4 regions of the Rahnella variigena genome follow, and region 1 is predicted to be linked to each of the others. Evidence: predicted binding sites of a transcription regulator. Region 1 holds the regulator's gene; each other region holds the start of a gene.
What was found. The regulator PhoB, encoded in region 1, activates phosphate uptake and scavenging genes when phosphate is short. The targets are predictions, from matches to a motif close to CTGTCATAAAACTGNCNNAT.
Positions count from the first base shown of each region.

Region 2: a site for PhoB is predicted at 1,648-1,667, ahead of CKQ54_RS17550 (heavy metal response regulator transcription factor). Genes of this name have one in related genera too.
Region 3: a site for PhoB is predicted at 1,889-1,908, ahead of CKQ54_RS13385 (phosphoethanolamine transferase). Genes of this name have one in related genera too.
Region 4: a site for PhoB is predicted at 1,566-1,585, ahead of phoA (alkaline phosphatase). Genes of this name have one in related genera too.

Region 1 covers NZ_NSDJ01000001.1:1,866,011-1,869,851, forward strand. The annotation lists gene sbcC (exonuclease subunit SbcC) at 1-240, opposite strand, end outside; gene sbcD (exonuclease subunit SbcD) at 237-1,475, opposite strand; gene phoB (phosphate response regulator transcription factor PhoB) at 1,714-2,403, shown strand; gene phoR (phosphate regulon sensor histidine kinase PhoR) at 2,426-3,745, shown strand; gene CKQ54_RS08570 (helix-turn-helix domain-containing protein) at 3,778-3,841, opposite strand, start outside.
Region 2 covers NZ_NSDJ01000001.1:3,810,749-3,814,589, forward strand. The annotation lists gene CKQ54_RS17545 (heavy metal sensor histidine kinase) at 1-892, opposite strand, end outside; gene CKQ54_RS17550 (heavy metal response regulator transcription factor) at 885-1,559, opposite strand; gene CKQ54_RS17555 (hypothetical protein) at 1,773-2,396, shown strand; gene CKQ54_RS17560 (cytochrome b/b6 domain-containing protein) at 2,436-3,077, shown strand; gene CKQ54_RS17565 (molybdopterin-dependent oxidoreductase) at 3,070-3,834, shown strand.
Region 3 covers NZ_NSDJ01000001.1:2,868,664-2,872,504, reverse strand. The annotation lists gene CKQ54_RS13395 (DUF2891 domain-containing protein) at 1-857, shown strand, start outside; gene lpxA (acyl-ACP--UDP-N-acetylglucosamine O-acyltransferase) at 874-1,662, opposite strand; gene CKQ54_RS13385 (phosphoethanolamine transferase) at 2,020-3,651, shown strand; gene CKQ54_RS13380 (LysR family transcriptional regulator) at 3,688-3,841, opposite strand, start outside.
Region 4 covers NZ_NSDJ01000001.1:2,913,013-2,916,853, forward strand. The annotation lists gene phoA (alkaline phosphatase) at 60-1,484, opposite strand; gene CKQ54_RS13575 (L,D-transpeptidase family protein) at 2,151-3,071, opposite strand; gene CKQ54_RS13580 (DHA2 family efflux MFS transporter permease subunit) at 3,336-3,841, opposite strand, start outside.

The DNA of each region.
Region 1 (3,841 bases):
GGCCAGCGATTCGGCGGTGTGGCGGGTCATCAGCTCGTTCTGGCTTGGCGTGATGTTCAGACGCGGCGTCTGGTGATAGAGCGCCAGACAGATGGCATCGAGCAGGGTGGTTTTCCCCGCGCCGGTCGGGCCGGTGATGGCGAACAATCCGTTGCTGGCAAAAGGCTCAGCCGTGAAATCAATTTTCCATTCGCCTTCCAGCGAGTTCAGGTTTTTTAAACGCAGGCTGAGAATTTTCATTGTGCGCTGTCCTCCGCATTCTGACCGCTGGTGACCTGTTCAACAACCTGCGCAAACAGCGTGCGCATCCGCGCCTGACGCGGTTCGTCAGGATCCGGTTCCAGTGCCAGCCGTCTTTCAAAGACGTCACTGACACTCAGTTCGCTGAGTGTCTCTTTCTCCTGTTGCTCAATGCTGTTGATACGCTGTTCTTTACTGCGGCGTAAAAGCACCACTTCTACCGGCAGATCTTCCGTCAGCGCCTGAATGCGGCGCTGAATATCACTGAGATAATCTTGCGTGGCGACTTCAATATCCAGCCAGGCCGGTTTGGCCGGATCGCCGCCTTCGAACTGCGCCAGTTGTTTTTCGATTTCTGCCAGCGAGCCTTTGATTATCTGCATCGGCTGGAAAACGGGAATTTCCAGCGTGTCGATGGCGTTGAGCGTCGCGCCGTCGAAATCGAGTAAGTACACACTTTTGGCTTTACTCAGTTCGTCAAAACTCAGTGCAATCGGCGAACCGCTGTAACGGATATGTTCGGTTTTGGCGACGCACTGTGCGCGGTGAATATGACCAAGTGCCACGTAATCGACCGGCGGAAACGCCTGCGCCGGGAAGGCATCGAGTGTGCCGATATAGATGTCGCGCACGGAATCGGAGGTGCTGACGCCAACCGTGGTCAGATGGCCGGTAGCAATGATCGGTAGCGAAACGCCGAGTTCGTCGCGTTTGGTCTGCGCGGCCTGCCACAACGCGTCATAATGCGTGGCGATGGCTTCCTGTAATGCCAGCTGTTTGTCGCTGCCGGATTGTCCCGCCTGACTGGCGAGCAAATCCCGCGGACGTAAAAACGGAATAGCGCAAAGTACCGCGCCCGGTTTTCCGTCACGCTGGTTGAGCACTAAAATCTGTTCAGAGAGGTTTTCGCCGACGGTCGCAATCACCCGCGTATTCAGGCAGGAAAGCAGCTCACGTGATTCATTTAATGTCGCGACAGAATCGTGATTTCCGGCCAGCACCACCAGCTGACAGCCGGTTTGTTGCAACTCGACGACGAAGCGATTGTAAAGCTCGCGGGCATAGCTGGGTGGCGAACCGGTATCGAATATATCGCCTGCCACAATCACGGCATCTACCTGATGTTGCTGCACCTGACCGGTCAGCCAGCGCAAAAATGCCTGATGTTCGGCGGCGCGGCTTTTGGTGAAAAAGTACTGGCCGAGGTGCCAGTCTGACGTGTGGATCAGGCGCATGAGACTCCCGTATGGATCCTGGATGACGACAATGGGGCAAAGTATAAACGTCGGCGGGGGACGCTGTCCCCGATAAATCGGACCAATTTCAGCGAGATGGCAGCTGAATAGAAGAAATGTATCTGTCATATTTGACTGTAATGAACCATCCTTTCTATTCATAAATCTGTCACAAAACTGACGCATAATGGCGCCCGCAATCAAATAAAAGATCGCTAACCTATTGGCAGGACCTACGATGGCAAGACGTATATTGGTGGTTGAAGACGAAGCTCCAATCCGTGAAATGGTGTGTTTTGTACTGGAACAGAATGGCTATCAGGCAGTAGAAGCTGAAGATTTTGATTCAGCCGTTGGCCAGCTGGTAGAACCTTACCCTGAACTTATCCTGCTCGACTGGATGTTACCCGGCGGTTCCGGTATTCAGTTTATCAAACATCTCAAACGTGAAGCACTGACCCGCGAAATTCCGGTGATGATGCTGACCGCCCGCGGTGAAGAAGAAGACAGGGTGCGCGGCCTGGAAGTCGGTGCCGATGATTACATCACCAAACCGTTTTCTCCAAAAGAACTGGTTGCACGTATTAAAGCCGTGATGCGCCGCATCTCGCCAATGGCGGTGGAAGAAGTGATCGACATGCAGGGTTTAAGCCTGGATCCGTCGTCTCACCGTGTGATGGCCAACGAGCAGGCGCTCGATATGGGGCCGACCGAATTTAAATTATTGCACTTCTTTATGACCCACTCCGAACGTGTTTACAGCCGCGAACAGTTGCTCAATAACGTCTGGGGCACTAACGTTTATGTGGAAGATCGCACGGTAGACGTGCATATTCGTCGTTTACGTAAAGCGCTGGAAACCAGTGGACATGACAGAATGATCCAGACTGTTCGTGGAACCGGATACCGTTTTTCAACGCGTTATTGAGTCCCCACAGCGGAGAATCTGTGTGCTAGAACGTTTGTCATGGAAACGATTGGCCGGTGAATTCTTTCTCTTTTGCCTGCCCGCGTTAATCCTCGGTATCTTCGTCGGCCATTTCGGCTGGCTCCTCTTTGCGTCGCTGCTGGCGGCGCTGGGCTGGAATTATTACAACCAGCTCAAACTCTCTCACTGGCTGTGGCTTGACCGCAGCATAACCCCGCCGAATGGCCGCTGGAGCTGGGAGCCTCTGTTTTACGGGCTGAACCAGATGCAGATGCGTAACCGCCGTCGCCGTCGTGAATTAGGTCAGCTCATCAAACGTTTCCGCAGCGGTGCCGAATCATTACCCGATGCGGTGGTATTGACGACGGAAGAGGGCAATATTTTCTGGTGTAACGGACTGGCGCAAGATTTGCTCGGTTTCCGCTGGCCGGAGGATAACGGACAACACATCTTTAACCTGCTGCGTTATCCCGAGTTTCGTACCTGGATCCAGACCCGTGATTTCAGCCGTGCCCTGAATTTGCAACTCAATAACGAGCATTACGTCGAGTTTCGCGTGATGCCTTATTCCGAAGGGCAACTGCTGATGGTGGCGCGTGATGTTACGCAGATGCGTCAGCTCGAAGGTGCGCGTCGTAACTTCTTCGCTAACGTTAGTCATGAACTGAGAACCCCGCTGACTGTATTGCAGGGATATCTGGAAATGATGGAAGACGCCAAACTGGAAGAGCCGTTTCGTACCAAAGCGCTGGACACCATGCAGGAACAGACGCGGCGCATGGACGGGCTGGTCAAGCAACTGCTGACACTGTCAAAAATCGAAGCATCAGCAAATATCGATATGCAGGAGAAAGTCGATATTCCGGTGATGCTCGGCATGCTGGAGCGCGAAGTGCAATCTTTAAGCGGTGGCCGTCACGAAGTGGTGTTCCGTGTAAACGAGAAACTGAAGGTCTTTGGCAATGAAGATCAGTTACGCAGCGCGGTGTCGAATCTGGTGTACAACGCCGTCAACCACACCCCGGCGGGGACGCGGATAGAAGTCAGCTGGCAACAAACGCCGCATGGCGCGCAGTTCCAGATCAGTGATAACGGGCCGGGCATTGCGCCGCAACACCTGCCGCGTCTGACTGAACGTTTCTACCGGGTTGATAAAGCGCGTTCGCGCCAGACGGGGGGCAGCGGTCTGGGGCTGGCCATTGTCAAACACGCCCTGAGTCATCACAACGCCAAACTTGAAGTGATGAGTGAAGTCGGCGTTGGTACCCGCTTTATATTTACACTGGCACCGAAACTGATTGTTCCTCAGGAACAGGCCAGCCAAAGCGATGTGAAGGGATAAAAAAGTAGCCACAGCCCACGCTGTGGCTTCTTTTAGCAGATGATCTGTAAACCTTTTTCTTCGATCAGCATCAGTAAGATCAGAGCCGCACCGGTG
Region 2 (3,841 bases), 1.9 Mb from region 1:
CTTCCATATTATTAGCCAGCAGCGTTTCATATTCCTCAACCGTGCGTGGCTGATACAACGCCACCTGACAATGCCCCATCAGCGCGCCCACCGGCGTGCGGATTTCATGGGCCAGATCAGCGGAAAACTGCGTCAGGCGCTGATAACCTTCCGCCAGCCTTTCCAGCATATCGTTGAAAGAAAGGATGAGTTGCTGTAATTCCTGCGGCGCTTTGTCGGTACTCAGGCGCGTCGATAAGCTGGCCGGATGGATTTGCGTCGCTTCCCGCGCCATATTGCGCAGCGGCCTCAAACCACGGCGGATAACCAGATAACCCAGTGCGGCAATCAGCACATACGAAAACAACACTGCGCCGATAATTTCCCAGCGGAAGGTTTCTAACAGGCGCGATTCTTCGGTCATGAAATGGCCTGCGGTAATTTCAACCGTGCGCCCGTCCTGAATTTTTACCGCAGCACGGGCAAAACGCACCGGCGTGCCATCTGGCGCTTTTTGCCCGTGAACCGTTTTCAGCGTCAGCGGCTGGCCTTCGGGTACCGCGGCAAACGGCGGTAAAACAAGATGTGAAGGATTGACGTTGATTAACGGCGGCTCGCCGGAAAGGCTGAAGGTCAGAATATCGCGCTCATTGCCGAGCATATTTTCAAACAGGCCGGGATTGCGGCTCAGCTGTGACAGCGGGAATTCATTCGCCAGCAGATGGCGAAAATACTGCACGCGCCCGCTGACCTGATAATCCGCACGGCGCACCAGTTCTTTGTCCATCGAATAGTAGAGATAAAAGCCCACGGCACTGACCACCAGCGAGGCCAGCAGCGCAAAAAGTAATGTGGCGCGCAGCGTCAGCGACATGGCCCGTGCAGGCTTTTTAGCGGAAGTTAAATCAGTCATTGCGCACTTCACAGACGTAGCCGATGCCGCGCACGGTGTGGATCAGTTTCAGCTCAAAGGCGCGGTCAACTTTGGCGCGCAGACGCTTAATGGCGACATCCACCACATTGGTGTCACTGTCGAAATTCATATCCCATACCTGCGAGGCGATCATGGTGCGCGACAGCACTTCGCCTTCGCGACGCATCAGCAGCTGCAACAACATGAATTCTTTATTGGTCAGCGCGATGGTCTGATCCTGACGGGTTACGCGACGGCGCAGCACATCAAGATGCAGGTCAGCGACCGAGTAAATATCCGGCTCTCGCGCTGCCGGACGGCGCAGCAACGTGCGGATACGCAATACCAGTTCGGTAAAGGAAAACGGTTTGATCAGATAATCGTCAGCGCCCAGTTCCAGCCCGTGGATGCGATCCTGCACTTCATCACGTGCGGTGAGAAACAGCACCGGCACGTCGCTTTTCTTGCGCAGAACTTCCATCACCTGCCAGCCGTCGAGGCCGGGCAGCATGACATCGAGGATCACCGTGTCATAGCCCTCTTCCAGCGCCAGAAACAGGCCATCGGCCCCGTTACGCGCCAGATCGACGCTGTAACCGGCTTCGGTCAGCCCTTTTTTCAGGTAATCGCCCGTACTGACATCGTCTTCAATCACCAGTATCCGCATTCAGGCCCTCAGCGCCGCAATACCATTCTCCCAAAGAATGATTCATGGGGAAGTTTATCAGTTTCGCCAGACACCTTTGATGACAATTTTGTCATCAATTTGTCATCAGCCAATCCCGGTTTATCGTCCACTCTTAAGGAAGCTATTCATCACTGGCAGGGTCAGTGATTCTTCTAACCAAATGAAATAACGCCGGAAACTGGAGAGTTAATAATGAATACCACCAAACGTCTTGCGGGTCTGTTACTGGGTTCACTGCTGATGAGCAGCACAATGGCATCGGCTTTTGCCGCCGATAACGTGATCAAACCAACACGCGGAACCATTGATTCTGTTAATGACTCATCAGTACAAATCACCACCCGTCAGGGCGAAAAGCTCGACGTTAAGCTGACGGATAAAACCCGTATCAACTCCGTCACCAAAGGCCAGATCAGCGATATCAAAGCCGACAGCTTCATCGGTACGGCGGCAGTACCTCAGGCCAACGGCACACTGAAAGCGCTGGAAGTTCACGTATTTGCTCCGAGCCTGCGCGGCAGCGGCGAAGGTTTCAATCCGTTTGAATCGCCGGACGGCAAAATCAATACCATGACCAACGGCACCGTCGGCAAACTGGTTAACAGCAATGGCCGCACGCTGACCGTGAAATACCATGATGCAGAGAAAACCGTTGTCGTTCCTGACGATGTACCGGTCGTTCTGCTGGCACCGGGTGACCGCAGCCTGCTGAAACCGGGCACCAAAGTCGTGCTGTTCGCGATGAAAGATGACAAAGGTTCCCTGGTTGCACGCGGTATTTCTGCGGGTAAAGACGGCGTTACGCCACCAATGTAATCCGGCCTGACGGCCTTACCGGACAACAGGAGTTTTTCCGTGAAACCTCAGCCCTCTCCACTTCGCAAACGCAGGGTGCATTCCTGGCCGGTGCGCATTTGTCACTGGATTAATCTGCTGGCAATGATCGGCATGGTAATGAGCGGCTGGGGGATTTATAACGCCGACCCGATTTTCTCGTTTACCTTTCCCCAGAGCACGACCCTCGGCGGCTGGCTGGGCGGCAACATCGCCTGGCATCTGGCAGTCATGTGGCTGCTGGCGGCCAATGCCCTTTTCTATGTGCTGTGGGGCATGTTGAGCGGCCATTTCCGCCGCGATTTTTTCCCCTTTTCACCGCGAACGGTCTGCCGAGATACCGTTCGTGCGCTGACATTCAAACTCCCCCACAAACTCGGGCAGTACAATGCCGTGCAAAAACTGATGTACAGCGGCGTGCTGTTGCTCGGCCTATTGCTTTTGCTTTCCGGTTTGTCCATCTGGAAACCGGTACAGTTCAGCGGTCTGGTGTGGTTGTTTGGCGGTTTTGATATCGCGCGTTATGTGCATTTTTTTGCGATGAGCGGCGTGATGCTGTTCGTCATTATTCACGTACTGATGGTTCTGCTGGTGCCAAAAACCTTCGTGGCGATGCTGACCGGCGGCAAAAAAATAAGTACGGAGGAAAGCGCCGATGAGTGATAAATCACGCCGGCCAAAAATTATTCTTGAGCCCGATCAGCGCAAGCAACTGGTCAACATTCAGCGCCGCATGTTATTGCGTGGAGGTCTCACGCTGGGCGCGGTATCGATGCTCACCGGCTGTAATCTGCAGGACGGTGACGAAGTCGATAAAGTGCTGTGGGCGATGTCACGCTGGAATGACCGCGTGCAAGGCTGGCTGTTCAGCGGGCAAAAACTGGCGCAAACCTATCGCGCTGACCAGATCACCACGCCGTTTCGCTTTAATGCTTATTATCCGGAATATAACGTGCCGGAAATCGACATTCCCAATTACCGGCTTGAAGTCTCTGGTCTGGTGCAAAAGAAAGCCTCGTGGACGCTGGAACAGTTACAGCGACTGCCGCAGGAAAGTCAGATCACTCGTCTGATTTGCATTGAAGGCTGGAGCGCAATTGGTCAGTGGAAAGGCGTGCCGCTGAAAACGTTTTTACAGCACATCGGCGCAGATCTGACCGCTAAATACGTCGGATTCAAATGTGACGACCGCTATTATTCCAGCATCGATATGGCGACGGCGCTGCATCCGCAAACCATTCTGGCGCTGGATTTCGGCGGCAAACCGCTACCGCCTGATTTCGGTTACCCGTTACGCCTGAGAATGCCCACCAAGCTTGGCTTCAAAAACGCCAAACACATTGGCGCGATCTTCGTGACCAACGAATATCCCGGCGGCTACTGGGAAGATCAGGGATATAACTGGTACAGCGGGATTTGAGTTGCCC
Region 3 (3,841 bases), 1.0 Mb from region 1:
GCTACGACTGGCATTCCTGCGTTCATGGTTACTGGCTGTTATTGCGCTTACTGAATCGCTTTCCTGATCTGCCGGAAGCCGGAAAAATCATCAGCGTGGTGAACGAGCATTTCACCGCCGAAAACGTCGCGGGTGAGATGGCGTATCTGCAACAGCCGCAAAATAACGGGTTTGAGCGTCCTTACGGCTGGGCGTGGTTTCTGGCGCTCACTCAGCAGTTGCATGAAATGGTATTGCCGCAGGCCGCTGGATGGGCCAAAACGCTGGCGCCGATGAGTCGCTTCTTTGAGAAAAGCTTCACTGACTTTCTGCCAAAAGCCACGTATCCGCTGCGCGTTGGCAGTCACTTTAATACCGCCTTTGCTCTGGCATTGACGCTCGATTATGCGCGCAGCGTTAAACATTCTGTGCTGGCATCAACCATCGAAGAAACGGCACTGCGCTGGCATCTTGACGATGTGCATTGTCAGGCGTGGGAACCGGGCGGTGATGAATTCCTTTCCCCTTCACTGATGGAAGCCGAACTGATGCGCCGCGTGTTACCTCGCGACGCCTTTGTCACCTGGTTCGGGCGTTTCCTGCCGGAACTGGCACACAGCCAGCCCGCGACGTTGTTCACACCGGCGACCGTGACTGACCGCAATGATGGCAAAATCGGCCATCTCGACGGACTCAATCTCAGCCGGGCCTGGTGTCAGCGTTCGCTGGCGTCGGCGTTACCTGCGGGTGATCCGCGTGCGGCGCTCCTGCGCCAGACCGCCGAAGCGCATTTGCACAGCGCACTGGATCACCTCGACAGCACCTATATGGGGGAACACTGGCTGGCGACTTTCGCGCTGTTAGCCCTGGAAGCCTGACTGACCTTTCCTCCGTTCAGCGCACAATCCCGCGTGCTGAACGGAGGAAGAATTCATTGAAGTGGCACAGCAACGGATATTCAACACTCAGACGTCCGATCTCCAGTCTCACTTTTTCGACCGCCGCCTGCTGGTGATAAAGCAGGTCATACAGATAATGGATCACCTCGCGCACAGCGGGTTCCGCCTGCCTGAAGGCTCCGGCCTGTTCATTAATTCCTTGCGGCGATGCGCGGTTCCCACCCGCCTGAACATAAGGCGGCACATCCTGCACAACGCAGGATCCGGCCAGCAAGCGGGCTCCCGTGCCAATAATGCAAAACTGATGCACCGCGCACATGGCTTCAATGCAAGTGTCATCTCCCAGCACAACGTGTCCGGCCAGTCCGCTGTTCTCGCCCATAAACGTGGCATTCCCTACCAGACAGTCATGGCCGATATGCACACCGCGCTCGAAAGTATTGTCATCACCGATACGGGTCAATCCCCCGCCCTGTGCGGTTCCCCGGTGCAATGTCGCGTGACGGCCGATCCTGTTGCGATTGCCAATTTCGAGCCAGGCAGGTTCTCCTGCATATTTCAGATCCTGACTGATTTCGCCAATCGAAGATCCCATGCCGATCTGGTTATCTGACCCGATTTTCGTATTGCCGTTGATGACCGTATGCGAAGAAATAATGGTCCCTTCACCGATTTGCACACCGGCGGAAATAATACAAAAAGGCCCGATAACCACCCGCGGGCCGATAATGACATCCGATTCGATGATACTGCTGGCCGCGATGGTGGCCGAAGATGAAATCAACACAAACGTCCTTCTGACAGCCGGTAAGCCGCCAGTGGTGAATTAAACGTGTCAGGAGTAATCAGGGAAGGTCAAAATGAGCGGAAGAAACGCGCTCAGAAAGGCTTAAACGAAACGGTTTCTTATTGAACAGCGTCGCGCTATACCGCACAGGATAAGGGGTCTGGAGGAGAAAACTGGCTAACTATATTTTATTTATTTTCTGAACCTTTTCTAAAAACCCATCACGTTAAACATTTATGACACTCCCGTTAAGGCTTTCTTAAGCTTGAACTAATATGATTCCTGCCATTCATTTCTGCACGTTATGTTTGCCTCGCATTACGTTGGCTTTTTCACCCCTTTTGGGAGTTTGCATTGCGCTATTTATTGCCAAAAATCAGCTATTTCAAGCTGACCTTGCTCTTAACGCTGTACTTCACTTTTGTGGTCAACCTGCCGATTTTGCTGCACTTTTACCGCATTCTCCATGCGTTGCCGGCTTATAACCTGGCTTTTGCCCTGAGCATTCCTGTCGCCCTGTTTGCTGCGCTGAACTTTGTGTTCACCCCTTTTAGCTTCCGGCCGTTGCTTAAGCCCTTCTTCATCATTGTGCTGCCGCTCAGCGCCCTCGCCAGTTTTGCCATGATGACCTTTCAGGTCGTTTTCGACCGAAGCATGATTGAAAACATTATCGAGACACAATCAGCTGAGGCGACGTCGTATCTCAATCTGAAGGTGGTGCTGTGGTTTGTGTTTACCGGCATCCTGCCCGCTATTCTGTTATTCGTAACGCCGGTAAGCTATGAAAAGACCCGCCTGCGCCGTCTCGGTGTGCGTCTGATGTCGATGGTGATTTCACTGCTGGTAGTGGCGTCGATCGCCGGTGTTTTCTATAAAGATTATGCGTCTGTGGGGCGTAACAACCGCACGCTCAATCTGGAAATCGTCCCGACTAACTATCTGTACAGCGCTTTCCAGTACATGAATCACCGTTATTTCACGCCGAAAATACCGTTCCAGACGATTGGCAACGATGCAAAACTGGTACAACAGCCTGGTCAGAAACCGAATCTGGTCTTCCTGGTGGTAGGCGAAACTGCACGGGCGCAAAACCAGTCGTGGAACGGTTATGGCAAACCGACTAATCAATACACGCAGGCCATTGCGGATGTGGTGAATTTCAGCAAAATGACGTCATGCGGCACAGCGACAGCGATTTCCGTGCCGTGCATGTTCTCTAATATGAAACGCACCAGCTACGACGCTAACCGCGCCCGAAACAGCGAAGGCTTGCTGGATATCCTGCATAAAGCTGGCGTTTCCGTTTTCTGGAAAGATAACGACGAAGGCTGTAAAGGTGTCTGTGACCGCGTGCCAAACGTCATTATCCCCATTAAAAATGACGGCAAATATTGTGACGGCGACACCTGCTACGACATGGCGCTAATGCAAAATATCGATGAGGATATTAAAAACGACGGGAAAAACACCCTGATTGCCCTGCACCTGATTGGCAGTCACGGGCCGACGTATTCCAGACGTTATCCGCCGGAATTCCGTAAGTTCACGCCTGACTGTCCGCGCAGCGACATTGAAAACTGCACACAGGAACAGCTGGTGAATACCTACGATAACACCCTGCTCTACACCGATTATCTGGTGTCTCAGGTCATTGAAAAAGCAAAGCAGTATCAGGACAAATACAATGTGGCGGTGATTTACCTTTCTGATCACGGTGAATCGCTGGGCGAAAACGGTCTGTATCTGCATGGCACGCCATACAGCGTGGCACCTGCGCAGCAGACACATGTTCCGATGCTGTTCTGGCTTTCCGATAATTATGCGAAAGCGCAGGGAATCGACATGCAATGCCTGAAAGACAATGCGGCGGACAAAGATGTCTCACAGGACAATCTGTTCCACACCGTGCTCAGCGCGATGAATGTACAGACGTCGGAGCGTGACTCTCAGCTCGATATTCTTGCCGCCTGTAAAGCGTCTCGCTGACCGGGACAGCGTTATGAAACGGTTTGCTGCCAGATTTCACGGCAGCAAACTGCACTCCTGCAGAATACTTTTCGCCAGCGCACTGACCGTCTGATCATAGCGCTGCGTTTCATCATCCAGCACCATATACAGCGACGTTTGCCTGACGGTTCTGGCTGACAGCATCAGGCGGCTGAGCAATCCGTTTTTC
Region 4 (3,841 bases), 1.0 Mb from region 1:
CCAAGGTTTTAGAATTTTAGGCTTTTGAAAAGCCGCCCAAATGCAGCGGCTATCCTACATTACTTGATCGCCATGGCATCCCGCATCGTATAGAACAAATCTGTCTGATCTGTCAGACCGACCACATTCCCCGCATGCGGCCCGAACGCGGCTATGCGCAGTTGAGTCCCGGTATGTCCCTGCGAATCATCTTCGGAGTTGCCGTAGCTGATGGTCATCGGCGCGCCGTCTTTGGTGGTCAGCGTCTGCGTCAGGCCCGGTGCTTTGGCGTCGGTTTCGATTATTTGGCTGGAATGGGCGTGGTCGGCGGTGACGATAACCAGCGTGTTGCCATCCTGACGGGCGAACTCCAGCGCTTTCTGTACGGCCTCATCCAGATCGACCGTTTCACCAAACTGTCCGCATGGGTTGGCGGCGTGATCCTGCTTATCAATTGATGCGCCTTCAACTTGCAGGAAGAAACCGTTCTGATTGGTTTTCAGCAGGTCGATGGCTTTTTCTGTCATCGCCGCCAGCGTCGGGATATCTGCGGTGCGTTGCGGATTGGCTTCACAGGTCACGGCAGGTTTATCTATATTACCGTGATAAGTGGCTTTCGGCCCCTGCCAGCGAACCGGCATGTTGCCTTCGGAAAACAGGCCCAGCACCGGTTTCTTCTGGTCTGCCTGCGTGATTGCGCTCAGCTGTTCAGCGTTCTCTACCCAGACATAACCCTGCGCCAGCGCCTGGTCTTTCAGTGATTTCCCCTGGAACTCACCGGCTTTCGCCAGCTGACTGAATGACTTTCTGCCGCCGCCCAGCGTGACATCCGAACGAGCCTGCAACAATTGTTCAGTGATGGAACCGCGTCCGCCGTTTTCCAGGGCGTTGCTGGCGCATTTCTCTGCTGTTTCTTCCGGGCCGTAGCATTTGCGCGAGGTGACATGGGCGATTTGCGCTGCCGGTGTGGCATCCTGCAATTCAGCGGTAGAAACGTTGCCGGTGGCTTTACCCGCCGCTTTGGCAATTTCGAGAATGGTCTGGTGATCCTTACCGTTTACATCCACGCCAATCGCACCGTTATAGCTTTTGACGCCAGTTGTCCAGGCAGTGGCGGAAGCGGCGGAGTCAGTCACATAACTCGGTTTCTGCGTTTTCTTGTCCAGAGAATAATGTGTGTACTGGCCAGTCAGCGGCAGGGCATCAATGCCTTTGAAATAGCCGCCTGCACCTTCGGCATAGTTACGCGCAGAGGTAATTTCAGAATCACCCATGCCGTCGCCAATCAGCAAAATGACGTTTTTCACCGTTTTGTCGGACAGCGATGCTTTCAGCGCGGCGGTCTGATCACCGCTCAGGCGGCGTGCGCCACCCGGTTCTGTCAGCACGCCTTTCGCGGCGCGGTCAGTCAGCGTGTCAGTTTCAGCGGCGAGGGAGGCGGCAGAGGCGGAAAGCAGCAGGGCGGCAGTCACTGCACGGGCGATCAGAGATACAGATTGTTGCATTGTCAAAACTCCTTTTTATAAACCGTCGGAAATAAAAAAACACATATAGATATTTTTTGTTACCGGAAGGTTAAGGGAGAGTTGTGACGGTTTAATGACAGGCACCGGGTTGGTGGTGAGACTGGGGGTTAACTTCAACTTCAACTTCAACTTCAAGGTCAATACCTTGGGTTGCCACCCAAACTGGCCTTAAGGGTGGCTTATCGCCACCACCCTTAAGAATCCCGGGCTCTTTTACTGCGCGCTCTGCTCGCTGGCTATGTTTCAGCTGCCGCAGTGACAGGCTGGAAAGCTAGCCGCTTTGCGGTTCCTTCACTCGGTCCTGGAGCCTCTGGTCTCCAGGCCGCTCCGTTCAGCAAACTTTCTGAATCGCCCGCGGCTTTTTAAAGAATGAAGTGAGTGAGGTTGTGAAGTAAAAGTCTGAGGCCGGTTCCAAAATTCCGCCGGAGGAGAGGTGGAAAACCGCGCGTCTTTGTGCGCGGGTTGTAACCCGAACGAAGGGAACCGCGCAGCGGCGGGATTTTGCGGCTTTCAGTGCAATTGAGAAACCGAAACTTTCTCGGCACAGCTTTTCAGTGCAACTGAGCCGCCGCCCTTTGCATCGGCACTATGCAAAAAAAAAGCCCCGAAGATCGGAGCTTTTTCACAAAGACATCAAAGACGCTATCAGTTGACCTGAACCGGCATACCGGAACGCATCTCGATCGCGCGCTGAACCACAGTCTGGTTAACCGCAGGATCCATCGCAACGCTGCTTGCGCTGCCGGTCAGAGTGATTGGCAGCGGTTGCTGGGAATCAAACTCTTCCTGGTTAGAGGACAGCGGGTTGTGGATCTCAATGTAACGTTTGCCGTCTGGCTCAATGGTGGCTTTCACCGGTTCGTTGATGAACTGAACGCGAGTACCTTGCGGCACGTTGTCGTACAACCATTTGATGTCAGCATCACGCAGACGCACACAACCGTGGCTCACGCGCAGACCAATACCGAAGTTGGCGTTGGTGCCGTGAACGGCATACAGACGACCCACGTACAGCGCGTACAGGCCCATCGGGTTGTCCGGACCAGCAGGGAAGACGGCTGGCAGGAATTCGCCACGTGCAGCATATTCTTCATGCATTTTCGCGGTTGGCGTCCAGGTCGGGCCGGCTTTTTTACGCTGAACGGTCGTTACCCAGTTCATCGGGGTGTCTTTGCCCAACTCACCGATACCGATTGGCAGAACTACTACGGTGTTGGTGCCTTTAGGGTAGTAATACAAACGCATTTCAGCACTGTTGATCACGATGCCATCGTGCGGAGTATCCGGCAGGATCAGTTGCTGAGGAATGGTCAGCACGGTGCCAGGAGTTGGCAGGAACGGGTCAACGCCAGGGTTGGCTTCGAGCATGTTGCTCAAACCCATCTGGTATTGCGCTGCGAAATGTTCCAGTGGCAGGCTGCTGCCCTGAGGAACAGTGACTGTGATGTTTTCACCGACCAGACGACCGTTATTGGCCGGAAGAGGGTAGACCACAGCAAAAGACGCCTGGCTATATGCAGCAACTGCCAAAACCAGGGTAAGGATTGCGCGAATGCTCATTTTCATATTTTCGTTGGTCGTTAATGCCACACTGGCAGTTGTTGTCAGGATGTTAATTCCCCCCCGACGCAGTCTAAACCGGCCGGAAAGATAGTGTACTTGCACATAGCACTTGAAAGGGACTCAGTATGTGTAACGAATCGCATTTCAGGGCCGCTAATTATAAGGATTTATTTCAAACAGGCCAAAGCTTTCTCACCTTGTTGGAAAAGTTCCCTCAGCTAAACGCATTTTTTGACGCAGGCTCCACATTTATTTACATTCGTCTGCTCATTTACGGCAAAACGGCACCATGATCAGGGCCGCCAGGAACATCCAGGCCATCACCTGAAAAATATCGTTAAAGGCCAGGGTAAGAGACTGCGCGGCCACTTTGGCGCCGAACAAACCTTTCGCCATCAGTAAGGCCTGCGCGGTGTCGGGCATGAGATGACCGATCCTTTGCGCCAGCGAACCAATCACTTCCTGCGCGCTGTCGCTATATTGTCCGAGACTTTCACCGAAACGCGCAGCATGTACCCGTGTCCAGTCCTGCAACCAGGTATTCACGGTAGCAATACCAATCGCGCCACCCAGATTGCGCATCAGGTTAAACAAACCGGATGCGTAACGCAGTTCCGGCCCCTGAAACGCGGTCAGCGCCATGTTCACGCTCGGTACGATGCACAACATGATAAATAATCCCCGCACGACCTGCGGCCAGAAAAACTGTTCCGATCCCCAGAATGTGGTGACAGCCGTGGTCAGCCACAGACTCAGTGCGAAACCGGATAATC